Regions from separate parts of the Halomonas sp. SIMBA_159 genome, predicted to be linked through region 2. Evidence: predicted binding sites of a transcription regulator. Region 2 holds the regulator's gene; each other region holds the start of a gene.
What was found. The regulator LexA, encoded in region 2, represses DNA repair genes until DNA is damaged. The targets are predictions, from matches to a motif close to TACTGTNTANNTANACAGTA.
Positions count from the first base shown of each region.

Region 1: the regulator LexA is predicted to act here: its motif matches at 1,737-1,756, upstream of R0J87_RS17415 (LexA family protein).
Region 3: the regulator LexA is predicted to act here: its motif matches at 3,448-3,467, upstream of R0J87_RS06555 (LexA family protein).

Region 1 is NZ_JAWJBT010000034.1:6,125-11,034, forward strand. It holds gene R0J87_RS17410 (Y-family DNA polymerase) at 1-1,246, opposite strand, end outside; gene R0J87_RS17415 (LexA family protein) at 1,243-1,701, opposite strand; gene R0J87_RS17420 (alpha/beta fold hydrolase) at 2,078-2,956, shown strand; gene R0J87_RS17425 (patatin-like phospholipase family protein) at 2,993-4,009, shown strand; gene R0J87_RS17430 (Smr/MutS family protein) at 4,044-4,607, opposite strand; gene prmB (50S ribosomal protein L3 N(5)-glutamine methyltransferase) at 4,821-4,910, shown strand, end outside.
Region 2 is NZ_JAWJBT010000026.1:12,769-17,678, forward strand. It holds gene R0J87_RS15930 (ribonuclease J) at 1-476, opposite strand, end outside; gene purU (formyltetrahydrofolate deformylase) at 751-1,605, shown strand; gene R0J87_RS15940 (energy-coupling factor ABC transporter permease) at 1,624-2,295, shown strand; gene lexA (transcriptional repressor LexA) at 2,311-2,994, opposite strand; gene R0J87_RS15950 (TetR/AcrR family transcriptional regulator) at 3,222-3,899, shown strand; gene R0J87_RS15955 (L,D-transpeptidase family protein) at 3,877-4,392, shown strand; gene nagZ (beta-N-acetylhexosaminidase) at 4,477-4,910, shown strand, end outside.
Region 3 is NZ_JAWJBT010000008.1:2,741-7,650, forward strand. It holds gene oadA (sodium-extruding oxaloacetate decarboxylase subunit alpha) at 1-802, shown strand, start outside; gene R0J87_RS06545 (sodium ion-translocating decarboxylase subunit beta) at 815-2,137, shown strand; gene R0J87_RS06550 (IMPACT family protein) at 2,235-2,858, opposite strand; gene R0J87_RS06555 (LexA family protein) at 2,888-3,346, opposite strand; gene ccmA (cytochrome c biogenesis heme-transporting ATPase CcmA) at 3,608-4,228, shown strand; gene ccmB (heme exporter protein CcmB) at 4,284-4,910, shown strand, end outside.

The sequences.
Region 1 (4,910 bases), on a different contig from region 2:
TTAACTCATCCCAGCACGTGGTGTAGCGGTTGGAACGGTGCGCGCAGCGTAACTGCCAGGGCGCGTCGGCATCGGTCATGCCGAAGCGCAGCGTGCCTTGCCCCATCTTCTGATTAATGGCGTCGATCGTCTTCATCAAATGAGGATGCGCCTTGGTAGTTGGCCGCAGCAGAGAGAGCTGGTACTGCTGCGCGTCTACCAAATCCAACAGCATCACACCCGCTTTCATGAACTTGAAGCTGGGGCGGTACATCTGCTCTAGCCCTTCGCGAACGGCCTCTAGAATCACACGGGTATCGTCGGTGGGCGCATCGAGGGGAATCATGGCGCTCGGTGAGAGCTGTGGCTGGTCTTTGCGGTGGCGGTTGGTGTTTAAAAACAGCATCACCGCGCGGGCCAGACTGCCTTGCTGGCGCAGTTTTTCGGCACTGCGCTGGGCGTGGCGGCGCAGTGCGGCGTGCAGCTCCTCTTTTACGCCGGTGGATTGGCCGAACGAGCGCGAGGTCATGATGCGTTGGCGGGGCTGCTCCACGGCGTTCATCTCCAGGCAGGGCGTACCGCGTAGTTCTAATGCGGTACGAGCCAGCACCACGGAAAAGCGTTTGCGCAGCTGCTTGGGGTCGCACTCCCGTAAGTCCCAGGCGGTGCGAATGCCGCTAACCGCCAGCCGTTCCGCCAAGCGTCGGCCGACGCCCCATACGTCGCTAACGGCCAGCTGCTTCAGCAGTACTTGTGTGGTGGCGCTCTCGCCGTGGAGCAAACATACCCCTTCATAATGCGGCTGCTTTTTGGCCACGTGGTTGGCGAGCTTAGCCAGCGTGTGCGTTGGTGCTAAACCCACGCACACGGGCAGCCCTAAATGGCGACGAATACGCCGCCGCAGCGCCGTGCCTATGGCTTGGCACTGGGCATCGTCGAAGCCATCCAGGTAGATAAACATCTCATCGATGGAGTAGGGGGCAACCTCCGGGCAGGCGTCGCGCAACAGTTGGGCAAGCCTCGCCGACATATCGCCGTACAGCTCATAGTTGGAAGAGAGCAGATGAATCACCCCTCGGCGGCGCAGCCCCTCTAACTGGTAAGCCGGCGTGCCCATGGCGATCTCCATGGCTTTCATCTCGGCCGAGCGTGCAATGACGCAGCCGTCGTTATTCGACATCACACCAACGGGTTTGCCCTCTAGCGAGGGGGCAAATACCCGCTCGCAGGAAACATAAAAGTTGTTGGCATCCACCAGCCCAATCATGGCAAGTACTCGTGAATAACGGCGCGCACCACGCCCCACAGCTGGCAGTCGGTGCCCTCTAGTGGCAGCGGCGGATAAAGGGGATGGGCAGAGCAGAGGTGCGGCGTACCGCGATACAGCGCGTAGCGTTTGATCAGCACTTCCTCATCAAACATGGCGACCAAAATATGCCCCAAACGGGGCGTCACGCTGCGATCCACCACTAGTAGGTCCCCTTCAAAGATGCCCCAGCCTTCCATGCTGTCCCCGGTGGCGGTGAGATAGAACGTTTGAGTGGGGTGCTTAATAAGCCGCGTATTAAGATCAAGCGTGCGCGGTTCGTAATCCTGGGCAGGCGAAGGAAAGCCGCTAAAGCCTGCTCGGCCCGTTAGCGGAGGAAACGGCAGCGGTTGGGAGGTTAACGGAAAGGCTGTCGCAACCGGGGGAGTGGCAAAAGGGGCGGGTTGAGACGGCATTATCGGTGTCCTCATGAATAAATAGTGTGTTTATATACAGTATATTTAAACAGTATTTATTCATGAGGCAAAAATTGCAAGTGCCTTCCTAAGAAGGCTAAGCACAGTGCACCCTGTTAGCGGGCGAGCCACAGCCCCACGACCAAAGCGCTGACCACAGCAATAAAGAATACAAGGTTGCGAGCGCGGGTATCGCGGCGAGGTTTCATGGCAATCTCCATCAAAAAATGAACGGCGTCGTGGCCCATGGCCGTATAAAAGCAGCACAAGCGCTGCGCCGAGCATGGTAACGTTTGCACCGCAATGTTTGCATCGTAATGTTCACATTTAGGAGCGTCACCAGACGCGCCAGATTTTCGCAGTGAGACCCATTTTTATGAACGACGCTTCCCGAGTAGGCACGGCTCCTCAACCGCTTTCGTTGGCCGGTGGTCGGTTGGCGGCGCTGAGCTGGGGGCGGCAAGATGCGCCGACCTGGCTGGCGCTGCATGGCTGGCTGGATAACGCGGCCAGCTTTTCACGTTTGGCCCCTCGCTTGGCGAACACGCTGGGTATTCGCATCGTGGCAATTGATTTTCGTGGACACGGGCACTCTGCTCATGCCCCCGCTGGCAGCGACTACGCGCTCTGGGATTACACCCACGACGTGCTGGATGCCATGGAAACGCTCGGCCTTGAACAGGCTACGCTGCTTGCCCACTCCATGGGAGCAGCGGTTTCTTGCCTGCTGGCGGCGTCGCTACCGGAGAAGGTCGCTCGGTTAATTCTGATTGACGGCTTAGGCGCGCTGAATACGCCCGCTGAAGAGACGCCAAGCCAGCTGCGCAAAGGCTTAGTGGCCCACCGTCGGCCGCTTTCTCGCGCACCTCGCTACCCAGATATTGAGAGCGCCGTGGCGGCGCGTGTGGCGGGCGGCGTTACGGCGCTGGATAGCATTACCGCGACCCCACTGGTAGAGCGTAATACCCAGGCCACCGCCGATGGAAAAGTACAAATGCGCACCGATAGCCGTCTGCTTAAGCCTTCGCTTGTGCGTTTTACGCCGCAGCAGGTGCTCGCGATACTGGCCGAAATTCAGGCACCGGTGCTATTGATAGAAGGTGAGCGAGGTATTCTAGGCGAGCGCGCTTGGGCAACCCAGGCGCGGCAGGCGGTGCCGACGCTTACTCGGCACGTGCTGGCAGGCGGCCACCATTTGCATTTAGAGCCTTCTGCCGTAGAGCGGGTAGCCGACGTTATTGGCCGAGCGATTTAGATGCGTCAGCGCGTTAGTAGAAAGGGGAGAGCGAACGTGGTCAGCCAATTGACAGGGAGAGCGCAGGGCGGCGGCAATAAAGTCGCGCTGGTGCTGGGCAGCGGCGGTGCAAGAGGGTACGCCCATATCGGTGTGATTGAAGCGCTGGAGGCCCGTGGCTTCGAGATTATTTCGATTGCTGGGTGCTCCATGGGGGCGCTGATTGGCGGTATTTACGCCTCCGGCAAGCTGCCGGAGTACCGAGACTGGGTGTGCCATCTCGATTACTTGGACGTGCTCAAACTGGTTGATGTTACCTGGAGCCCTATGGGGGCAATGCGCGCCAACAAAGTAATGAGCAAGCTAGAAGAGCTGGTAGGCGACCGGCTGATCGAAGACCTGCCGATTCCCGTGACGACCGTAGCGACAGACCTAGTGCGCCAGCGGGAAGTGTGGTTTCAGAACGGCCCGCTGCTACGCGCTATTCGCGCCTCTATCGCGGTGCCTGGGGTAATTACCCCGGTGCATATTGGTGAACAGGTGCTGGTGGATGGCGGGCTGTTGAATCCGCTGCCGATGATGCCCATTTTAGCCGCCCATGAGGCTGACTTTGTGGTGGCGGTGAACGTCACCGCCCACAGCCCGCAGCCGGTCACGTTAGAAGAGCTGCTGCCCCAGCAAGAGAACGACGACAGCCGCACCGATTTAGAGCGGAGCCGCGATGCCAATATTGGCGGCTGGATGGAAGAAGTGCGTGCTACCACCCGGCGGCTATGGGGCGGCCTGGGCGGTGGCGGTGACGACAGCGACGACGATGAAACGGTGGACCTGCGCGGCAAGCGCGAATGGGGCAAGCTGGATATGATTCTGGAGTCGTTTGATATTACCCAGGCGGCGCTGGCGAAGTACAAAGTGGCAGGCTACCCGCCAGACGTGCTGATCGAAATTCCTAAAACCGTGTGCAGTACGTACGAATTCCACCGCGCCAATGATCTGATTCGGTTAGGCCGCCACTTGGCCGACCAAGCCCTGGAGCGGCGCATGCCTAGCATTGCCTCGGATGCCACCGAATAACGGCGTGCATGAGTGACGGCGAGTATATAGCGGCCTACTGGCCGCGCTTGCGCAGCAAGATATACACCGCCCCGGTGCCACCATCGATATCCGTGGCGGAACAGAACGCCAGCACGCCGGGCCATTCGCGCAGCCATGCATTGGTGTGGCTTTTCAGCACCGGGAAATCAGAGGTGGTGCCCCAGGCTTTGCCATGCACTACCAGCACACAGCGCAGCCCTTGGCCTGCGGCATCGCGCAGAAAGCTCTCTAGCTCCAGCCGCGCCTCTTCCAGGGTATAGCCGTGAAGGTCTAGCCCTGCCTGCCAGGCCGTTTGGCCGCGCTTAAGCTGGCTGAACGTGCGCCAGGGCAGGTCGGGCACGCTGAACTCTAAATACTCGGATGGCCGTACGGCTTCTACACGGCCATCAGACGTGCGCCCGCTGGTTTGCAGCGTATTGCTTTCTACCGCCGCGCGGCGGCGTGCTTCGCTGGCATCCGTTTGGCGCTTGGGCTTGCCGGGGTCGGCTTGGTTAGTGGCAATACGGCGTACCCCTGCCGCCTGCAGCGCTTGGCGAAAGGCACTGATATCGTCATCGTTAGGCAGGTGTCGCGTCATGGTCGGCTCAAATCAACTAAGTAGTGGTGAAAAAAGGGGCGGTGGATAAAAAACGCTAAGGCGAGACAGTATAGCGAGCTTGGCGCTGCTGTGAACCGGGCGGCGTCAAAGGTACAATCATTCCACGAACTATTGACGCCAGGAGCCCCTGTGACCACGCATCTTACCGATGACCCCTCTTCCTCAACACTGTCGCTGCCCGATTCGACGCTGATGAGTGACCTTTTTACCCTGCGCGACTATTTGCGCTGGGTCTCCAGCGAGTTTTATCTGGCGGGGTTGCACTACGGCCACGGTACGCAG
Region 2 (4,910 bases):
AAGTGGGCGGCATTGATAGGTGGGCCTATCAGAGGGGTGGGGTCGAGTTTCCAGTCGCCGGTGTGCAGCACGCGATATTCGCCTGCCTGCATCATAATGGAGCAGCTTTCCGGAATGGAGTGGGGCACATTTAAAAAGCGCAGCGTGAACGGGCCGTTTTCCACCGCATCGCCCGGTTCAATGACTTCGATGGCGGCGCTACTGAGCTGATGTTCGGCAAATTTGTAACGTAATAGTCCTGCTGCCAGAGGGGTGGCAAAAATAGGGCAGCCCCATTTCGGCCACAGCCACGCGACGGCGCCAATGTGATCTTCATGACCGTGAGTAATAAATAGCGCTTTTGGAGTAATCTTCAGCGCCTCTAAGGTATCCGTGTTTGGTACCTGGAGCGGAGAGTTGGGCAAGTCTTGGCGAATCATCATGCCGCAATCCACGGCGATCCACTGATCGTCGTATCCATACAGCGTAAGATTCATTCCAATTTCACCACATCCACCTAGCGGTAGCAGGCGCAGGGGTGGGCGACGACGGGGACGAAGTTGAACGCGTGATGGATGCATCAGTTATGAAAAGCCTAAAAAGTAATCCCTTAACTATACGGGATGCGGGGGGCGGGTAACAATCATCGCGGCACCTGACCACGGTGCTTCCTCAACCTGCTTACGTTACACTACGGCCGCTAATGTAGGTTACCTGCCGGGTGGCAGGTGCTTGGCGAGCGTGCCGTTAAATACGTTAAGAGTGTCTGTTATGTCTCATTATTACCGTTTAGTTGTTTCCTGCCCAGACCAAGTGGGCATCGTGGCGCGTGTCTCAAGCTTTATTGCTCAGCAAGGTGGCTCCATTACGGAAGCCAGCCAGCACTCTGATCTAGAGACTGGCCGCTTTTTTATGCGTTACGAAATTCTGGCGGATTCGCTGGGCATGTCGGCGGAAGCACTGCGTACATCGTTTGAGCCGGTGGCAGCTGAGTTTGATATGCAGTGGTCGTTAGTCGATACCCAAAAGCGCCGCCGCGTGGTGCTGATGGTGTCCCGTGAGTCTCACTGCCTAGTCGATTTACTCTACCGTTGGCAGGCGGGTGAGTTGGATTGCGATATTGTTGGGGTGATCTCTAATCACGATGACATGCGCTCTTTGACTGAGTGGTACGGCATTCCTTACCACCATGTGCCGGTGGACCCTGCCAATAAGCAGAAAGCCTTCGAGCAGGTGCAAGAGCAGATCGATAATGCCCGCGCAGATTGCGTTGTGCTGGCGCGCTATATGCAAATTTTGCCACCCTCGCTATGCGAGCGTTACGCCGGGCGTGTGATTAATATTCATCACAGCTTCTTGCCTTCCTTTGCCGGTGCCAAACCGTATCATCAAGCCTACGAGCGTGGCGTGAAGCTCATTGGTGCGACGTGTCACTACGTGACTGAAGAGCTGGATGCGGGCCCCATCATTGAGCAGGATATTCACCGTGTCAGCCACTGCCATACGCCTACCGATTTAGTGCGTTTTGGCCGGGATGTGGAGAAAGCCGTATTGGCTCGTGGGTTACGTTGGCACTTGGAAGACCGTGTCTTGATTCACGGTAACAAGACGGTTGTCTTTAGTTAAGCCACTACTGGGGGCGCTATGTCATTTGCACAAAGCGTGTTAGCACCGTGGGCATTAGTCCTTACATGGCTACTTTCACTGGGTGTGATTGTTTGGTGCTTATGCCTGCGCCCCTGGCAGCCGCTGCTTGACGATACAGCGTTACAGCATCGTTGGATGGCGGCCACCTTGGCGGTTCTGCTGATGTGGCAGCTGCGTGCTCAAGCCGTCGATTGGCTGACACTGCACTTGGTGTTTACCGTGCTGATGACGCTGGTCTTTAAAATGCCGTTGGCGTTGATCAGCAATGTGATGATCAATGTCGCCATGGTGTTAGTGGGTAGAAACGAGTGGATGTTGCTAGGGGCTAACGTGCTGGTCACCGGCATTGTGCCTGCACTCATCACGGGTGTGGTATGGCGCATTGTTGACCGTCGTTTGCCCGATAACCTGATGGTGTTTCTCTTTGCCTGCGGGTTTTTCGGCGCGGCGTTGGCAACGCTTGGTGGAGGGCTTGCAGCGGTGGCGTTAATTATGCTGGCGGGCACTGACCCTGAAGCGGTCTATCTTGCCCAAGAGTATGCCCGTTTTTTGCCACTGTTGATGCCGTCAGAAGCGTTTATTACCGGCATGCTGCTGAGTATTCTCTTGGTGTACCACCCAGGTTGGGTGGCCACCTTTAATGATCATCGCTATATCGATATGCAATAGCGTTTGGGTGGGCCGTTAGCCAAGTGCCTGCCCGTTCCCGCCTCGAATTACGCCCACGCCTACTCCTTCAATATCGAGCTGCTGAGTGCGCAAATCGATTTCAATGGGGGCGAAATCAGCGTTTTCAGCAAGCAAGGTCACTTGATGCCCCTGGCGTTTAAAACGCTTGACAGTAACTTCGTCTTCCAAGCGTGCGACTACGATTTGACCGTCGCGTACCCGGTCGGTGCGATGCACGGCCAGAAGGTCGCCTTCCAGTATACCCACGTCTTTCATTGAGAGGCCGCGAACGCGTAATAGGTAGTCGGCTTTAGGCGTGAAGTACTCCGCAGGCAGCGGGCAGTAACGATCAATGTGCTCAGCTGCCAAAATGGGGCTGCCAGCGGCCACTTCACCAATAACAGGTAATCCGTTGGGCAGGGCTTCCGTAGTGGTCGCTGGCGCTTGCGCTGTTGCCGGCGTTTCAGTCAGCTCTTGTGGCTCCTGATTTGGCAGGCGGATGCCGCGTGACGTATTACGGATAATCCGGATAGCGCCTTTGCGCTCTAGCGCACGCAGATGCTCTTCTGCTGCGTTAGGCGAACGGAACCCCAACGCTTTGGCAATTTCAGCGCGGGTGGGCGGGTAGCCTAGTTCACCCATGGTCTTCACAATAAAATCAAAAACGTGCTGTTGACGAGCTGTAAGTGGACGCGACATACCATACTCCAAAACAGTGAAAAGACAGTAGCTACATGTCGGCTTAATCAGTATGTGTTTAAGTATACAGTATGTTGCTCTATCCAGTACATGGCGAGTTGCACCCAACTTGGACAGCCACTCCTGTCTGGATCAACCCTGTTAGCCTGTTGGATAAGAGATTGAGCCAACAGGGGTTATGGAATAGTATTCAGGCATGTTTTAAACACCTGTTTTTGGAGGGCGCTATGGCCCAATCGGATACGGTAACGCGTATTTTAGATACTGCAGAGGTGCTATTTGCAGAGCGAGGCTTTGCCGAAACGTCGCTGCGCAATATCACCAGCAAAGCGCGGGTCAATTTAGCCGCAGTGAACTATCACTTTGGTTCCAAAAAAGCGCTGATTCAAGCCGTCTTTGCCCGCTACCTGGATCCTTTCTCTGCACGCTTTCATACCGCTTTAGATGAGTTAGAAGCGCGCTACCAGGGCACGCCTATTCCACTGGAAGTGCTGTTAGAAACAATGGCGACTACCGTGCTGGCGGTGCCTGCAGAGCGCAATAGCCTGAAAGTATTTATGCGCTTATTGGGGTTGGCGTACAGCCAAGCGCAGGGGCATCTGCGTCGTTACATTCAGCAGCAGTATGGTGACGTATTTACCCGGTTCACCGAGCTTGTACGTAAAGCCACGCCAGAGCTGCCGGACGCTGAGCGTTTTTGGCGGCTACACTTTATGTTAGGCACGGTGATATTTACGCTATCAGGACTGGATGCTCTCCGCGATATCGCTGCCAAGGATTACCAAGAGCAGGTAACGGTGCGCGACCTTATTAGGCGACTGCGCCCAGTGGTGGTGGCGGCGATGAGCGCCCCGTTACCGGCTGCTGTTGAAGAGGGACACCATGGAAACGCCCAGGCTAGCTGAATTACCGCCTACCCATTCAGAGTGGATTGAAATCGACACCCAGCAGCAGCGGCTGCGCTGCTGGCAGGGGAGAGAGGTGCGCTATGAGTGTGATGTGTCCACTGGGCTTGCAGGGGTAGGACAGCAGGAGGGCAGTGGCCAGACACCGTTAGGCTGGCACTATGTGCGTGCCGCTATCGGCAAAGGCTTGCCAGATAATGCGGTGTTTCGCGGCCGCCGATGGACAGAAGAGGTGTTTTCGCCCGAGTTAGCTAGCCGCTTCCCTAAACGCGATTGGATTTTGACACGTATTCTGTGGCTCTGCGGGCTAGAGTGCGGCGTGAATCGTGGTGGCGATGTCGACTCACAGCGGCGCTATATTTATCTACACGGAACGCCTCCCGATCAGCCTATGGGCGTGGCGGCCTCACACGGCTGCATTCGTTTGCGTAATGACGATTTGCACTATTTGTTTGATCATGCCCAGCCTGGTACGCCGGTCTGGCTGCACTAAGACCATTTATCGGGCGTCCTGCCAGAATTTTGACACGCTAAGCGGTTAGTCTAGAATGGCGCCCTTTTTGTCGGACTCACCACCATGACGCAACCCATTGGCCCGGTCATGCTTGACCTAGAAGGGCCGCAATTATCTAGCGCTGAAAAGCGATTGCTCAAAGACCCTGCGGTGGGTGGCGTTATTTTGTTCGCCCGCAACGTAGAAGATGCCTACCAAGTGCGCCAACTCTGCAGCAGTATTCGGCGTGTGCGTGGCGACCTGCTGTTGGGCATTGACCAAGAGGGCGGGCGAGTCCAGCGGATTAAACAAGGTGTCACCAAGATACCTGCCATGGCGCGTATTGGTGATTTGTTCGCCAACGACCCGGTGGCAGGTCTCACCCTAGCCAAAGACACGGGGTGGCTGCTGGGTATGGAAATGGCTGCCTGCGGTTTGGACATTAGCTTTGCGCCGGTGCTGGATGTTGAAAGCGGAATCTCCAGCGTGATTGGTGAGCGCAGCTTCAGCAGCAATCC
Region 3 (4,910 bases), on a different contig from region 2:
CCTCGGTTTTATTCCGCTGGTGACGCCGACCTCGCAGATTGTAGGTACCCAGGCGGTCATGAACGTCATGATGGGCGAACGCTACAAGTCGATCTCTAAAGAGGTACAGGCGCTGCTGAAAGGCGAATACGGCTCTGCCCCGGCACCCTTCAACGCTGAACTGCAAAAGCGCGTGTTAGAAGGCGGTGAGCCGATCACTTGCCGTCCAGCAGATAACCTTGCTCCTGAAATGGACAAGCTCGCCACTGAGCTGAAGCAGAAAGCCAGCGCTGACAGCATCCGCCTCGCTGAAAATGAGCGAGAGGTTGATGACGTACTGACTTACGCGCTGTTCCCGCAAATTGGCTTGAAATTCCTTAAAAACCGCGACAACAAAGACGCCTTTGAGCCAGCGCCCGAGGCGCCTCAGGCAGCTGCCCCAGCTAAGGCAGAGGCTCCCGCCGCGGCGCCTGCGCCTGCCGGTGGTCCGGAAACCTACACCGTGAAGCTCAATGGTAAAGCTTACGTGGTGGAAGTTTCAGAAGGTGGAGAGATTGGCGATATTCAGGAGCAGCCCGCTGCACAGCCTGAGGCGGCCGCCCCAGCGCCAAGCGGTGAAAGCATCGATGCACCGCTAGCTGGTAATATCTTCAAGGTGAATGTTCGCCCAGGCGATCAAGTAGCCGAAGGTGACGTGGTAATTATTCTTGAAGCCATGAAGATGGAAACCGAAGTGCGTGCCAGCAGCGCCGGTACGGTATCGAAAGTGAACGTCAGCGAAGGCGACAGCGTCTCCGTTGGCGACGCGCTGATTGAGCTTTAAGGGCATTCGGGAATGGATAAATTAATCACCTTGTGGGAGGGCTCCGGGCTTTACAACCTGGAGCTTGGCCAGGCGGCCATGATCCTGGTGGGGCTGGGTTTGCTCTATCTGGCGATCTACAAGAAGTTTGAGCCGCTGCTGTTGGTACCGATTGGCTTTGGCGGCATTCTCGCCAATATTCCAGAAGCGGGGCTGGCGATTTCGGCGTTGGATCAAGCCATTGAAGTGGCGAAGCCTGCTGTGCTGCAGCAGGTTGCGGCAGCGCTGGGCGCAACGCTAGATCCGCTGGTAGGGGTTGAGAGCTGGCGTGAGACGTTGAAGGCCATCGCGCACGATTCGGCAGCGCCGGATCAGCTGCGTGCAGCTAAAGATGTTGCCATGAACGTGGGTTATAACGATGGCATGCTCTATAGCTTCTATCGCGTTGCCATTGCGTCGGGCATTGCGCCGCTGCTGATCTTTATGGGCGTTGGGGCGATGACCGATTTTGGCCCGCTGTTGGCCAACCCGCGCACGCTGTTCTTAGGTGCCGCTGCGCAGTTCGGCATTTTTGCGACGCTGTTTGGGGCGGTGCTGCTAACGTCGATGGGCGTGATGGACTTCTCGCTTAATCAGGCCGCGGCCATCGGTATTATTGGCGGTGCGGATGGCCCTACCTCCATCTACGTTTCCAGCGTGCTTGCGCCGGAACTGCTGGGGGCCATTGCGGTCGCCGCCTACGCGTATATGGCCCTGGTGCCGCTGATTCAGCCGCCCATCATGCGTCTGTTGACCACTGAAAAAGAGCGCAAGATCACCATGACGCAGCTGCGTCCGGTCTCTAAGCTCGAAAAAGTGGTCTTCCCGCTGATGCTGTTGATTGCTGTCGCGCTGTTTCTGCCGGACGCAGCGCCGCTGCTGGGTATGTTCTGCTTCGGTAACCTGATGCGTGAGTGTGGGGTAGTGGAGCGCCTCTCCGATACCGCGCAAAACGCGCTGATCAATATCGTCACGATCATTCTGGGTCTGTCGGTGGGTTCTAAGCTGATGGCGGAGAGCTTCCTGGCGTTTGAGACGCTGGGCATTCTCGGCCTGGGGATCGTGGCTTTCGGTATCGGTACCGCCGCCGGTGTCTTGATGGCGAAGCTGATGAATCTGGTCAGCAAAATGCCCATCAACCCACTGATTGGCGCGGCGGGTGTTTCCGCTGTGCCGATGGCGGCGCGCGTGGCCAATAAAGTAGGGTTGGAAGCTAACCCGCATAACTTCCTGCTGATGCACGCCATGGGCCCGAACGTCGCGGGTGTCATTGGCTCAGCGGTAGCGGCAGGGGTCATGATCAAGTACTTGGGATAAGTACTTAGGATAAGTACCGGGGATAAGCGCTGTCTCGCCCCTGTGAAAACGCGGTTTACCGAGTAACGACTCGCGTAAACCGCGTTTTTTATGCGCGCTAGGAGCTGGTCTGCTGTATCTCAATCGTCGTTTTTAGACGGTTCTCCAATCCGCTGATTTCCAGCGCTGTATCTTTAGGCCAGCCAATGGTCAAGCTAACGCCTTCGCCATCGTAGTTTGCTTCTTCAACTGGCAATGATTGCTCGTCGCACCAGGCGCGGGCTTGTGCCTCTTGGGCAAAGCTGACCCTAAAACAGTAGCTGTCTCGCTCAACAACATCGCGGGTGGGAAGCGTTTCAATCCCTGCGTTGACTGCCTGAGCATAGGCCCGTGCTAAACCGCCTGTGCCTAACTTAGTGCCGCCAAAGTAGCGAATCACCACGCAGCCAATCTGGCCTATTTGGCTGCCCTGCAGCGCCTGAAACATGGGGCGACCGGCCGTGCCGCCGGGTTCGCCATCATCAGAAAAGCCGATATGGGTTTGCTCACCAGGTGGGCCTGCCACAAATGCGGTGCAGTGATGGCTAGCGTTAGGGTGGGCGGCTTTGGCGGCCTGCAGTAAGGCGTCAAAGGCTGCCGTGTCGGGTGCATGGCACATCCAAACCAGAAACTGGCTCTTTTCAACGTCAATCTCGGCGGTGTGCCATGTGTCAGGGGCTAAATCAGGGACTCGATAACGCAAATAGTGCTCCCGGCAGAGTGGGTAACCTGTTAATGATGCCGGGTCTCAGTCGCGTGGTGAGCCACGCCCATCACCATGCCCAGCACCTGGATATCACAATTATGCAGGAAGACTTCGGGCATCGCTGCATCTTCAGGCCATAAGTGAATGCCTAGGCGGCTAATCGAGAGCTGTTTTAGCGCCACTTCCCGTTGATTAATGGTAGCCACGGCGGTTTCTTGGTGGGCGTCGTGCTGGTGGCGATGGATAATAATCACATCACCATCGAAGAGGTTGCAGTTATGCATTCGGTCGCCGCGAATACGCAGCGCATACGTGTTGCGCCGGGTAACGGTGTGGGGCGTGGATGCTTGGCGAGTGTGCAAAGGCGCTACGCGTTGCCGTGACGCATGTAGCGCCATCGGCTGAGATGGAGTTTGCGAGGTGGCGTGAGAAAGTACGTGAGAAGGTACGTGAGACGTTACCTGTGTGGGTAGGCAAATCGTCATAGTGTGTTCTCCCATGCAGCGCCCGTTGCCAAGGCGTTTGATTGAGTCAATAGCTGTGGTTTTATTCTGGTATGGCTATTCATACAGTGGTTACAGTATAAGCCTGTTTTTGCATACAGTGCTAGTGCTGTCTTACCCCTGGGTTTCTTAAGTGCGCGTTAAGCGAAGTCACGCTGCGACCCAAGACCGCAGAGCGCGACTGGCGGGAAAGGGCCTTTCCGTGTAGAGTTCGACCCAAAATCAATGTGCCTGGAGTGTCTTTTGAGCCTGTGCCTGCAAGCCCGACAATTGGCCTGTGAACGTGACGACCGTTGGCTGTTTGAAGGGCTCGATCTCGATATTCAAAGCGGCGAGATCGTGCGCATTGAAGGCCCCAACGGCAGCGGCAAGACGACCCTGCTGAAAATACTCTCCGGCCAATTAACCGATTACCGTGGCGAGCTTTACTGGAATGGCGAACCCATGCGCCAAGCCCGTGAACATTTTCTCGCAAATTTACTCTATCTAGGGCATGCCCCCGGCGTGAAAGCAGGCCTTTCACCGCTTGAGAACTTAGCTTGGTATCAAGCGCTTAGCGGTGAAGAAGGCAGTGAGTCCGCACGCGAGGCAGCGATTGCTGGTGTTGGACTGGCTGGCTTTGAGGATATTCCCGCCGGGCAGCTTTCAGCCGGCCAGCAGCGGCGTGTGGCGTTGGCGCGATTAACGCTCACCCAGCGCGCGCTCTGGGTACTGGATGAACCCTTCACGGCGATTGACCGCCAAGGTGTCGCGGCATTAGAGACGCAGCTGGTAGCGCATGCGCAGTCGGGCGGCTGCGTGATTGTGACGACCCACCATGCGTTAACCGAGTCATCCGTGCTTAGGCGTATCCAGCTGGGGTAAGAAGGAGACAGCGTTGCAACGTTCACACGCTCAACTGAGCACCCCAGAGGTGGCTATGCATGCACCCCAGGGCGGTTTGATGGTGGCCATAAAGGCAACCCTCAAACGCGACCTTACCCTGATGTTGCGTCGCCGTGGCGAAGTGCTAAACCCGTTGGTGTTCTTTGCGCTGGTGATTACCCTGTTTCCTATTGGTATCTCACCGGACCCAGAGCTGCTTTCCACGATCGCCCCAGGGCTTTTATGGGTGGCAGCGCTGCTGGCAGCGCTGCTGTCGCTAGATAGCCTATTTCGTAGCGATTATGACGATGGCAGCCTGGAGCAGCTGTTACTGGCCCCTCAGCCCCTAGCGGCGTTGGGGTTGGCCAAAGTGGCGGTGCATTGGTTGTTAACAGGTTTGCCGCTGGCACTGATGGCACCGCTGCTGGGCATCATGTTGTCACTGCCTGCAGGAAGCTATGCCGTGCTGGCGATTTCGCTAGCGCTGGGTACGGCCAGCTTAAGCTTGATTGGCGCGATTGGCGCAGCGTTAACAGTAGGGCTAGCCCGTGGGGGCGTACTGCTCTCTTTGCTGGTACTGCCGCTATATATCCCGGTACTGATTTTCGGCGCAGGTGCGGTACAGGCCGCTATTTTTGGCGAAGGCATTGCCGCGCACCTGGCGATTTTAGGGGCGTTATTA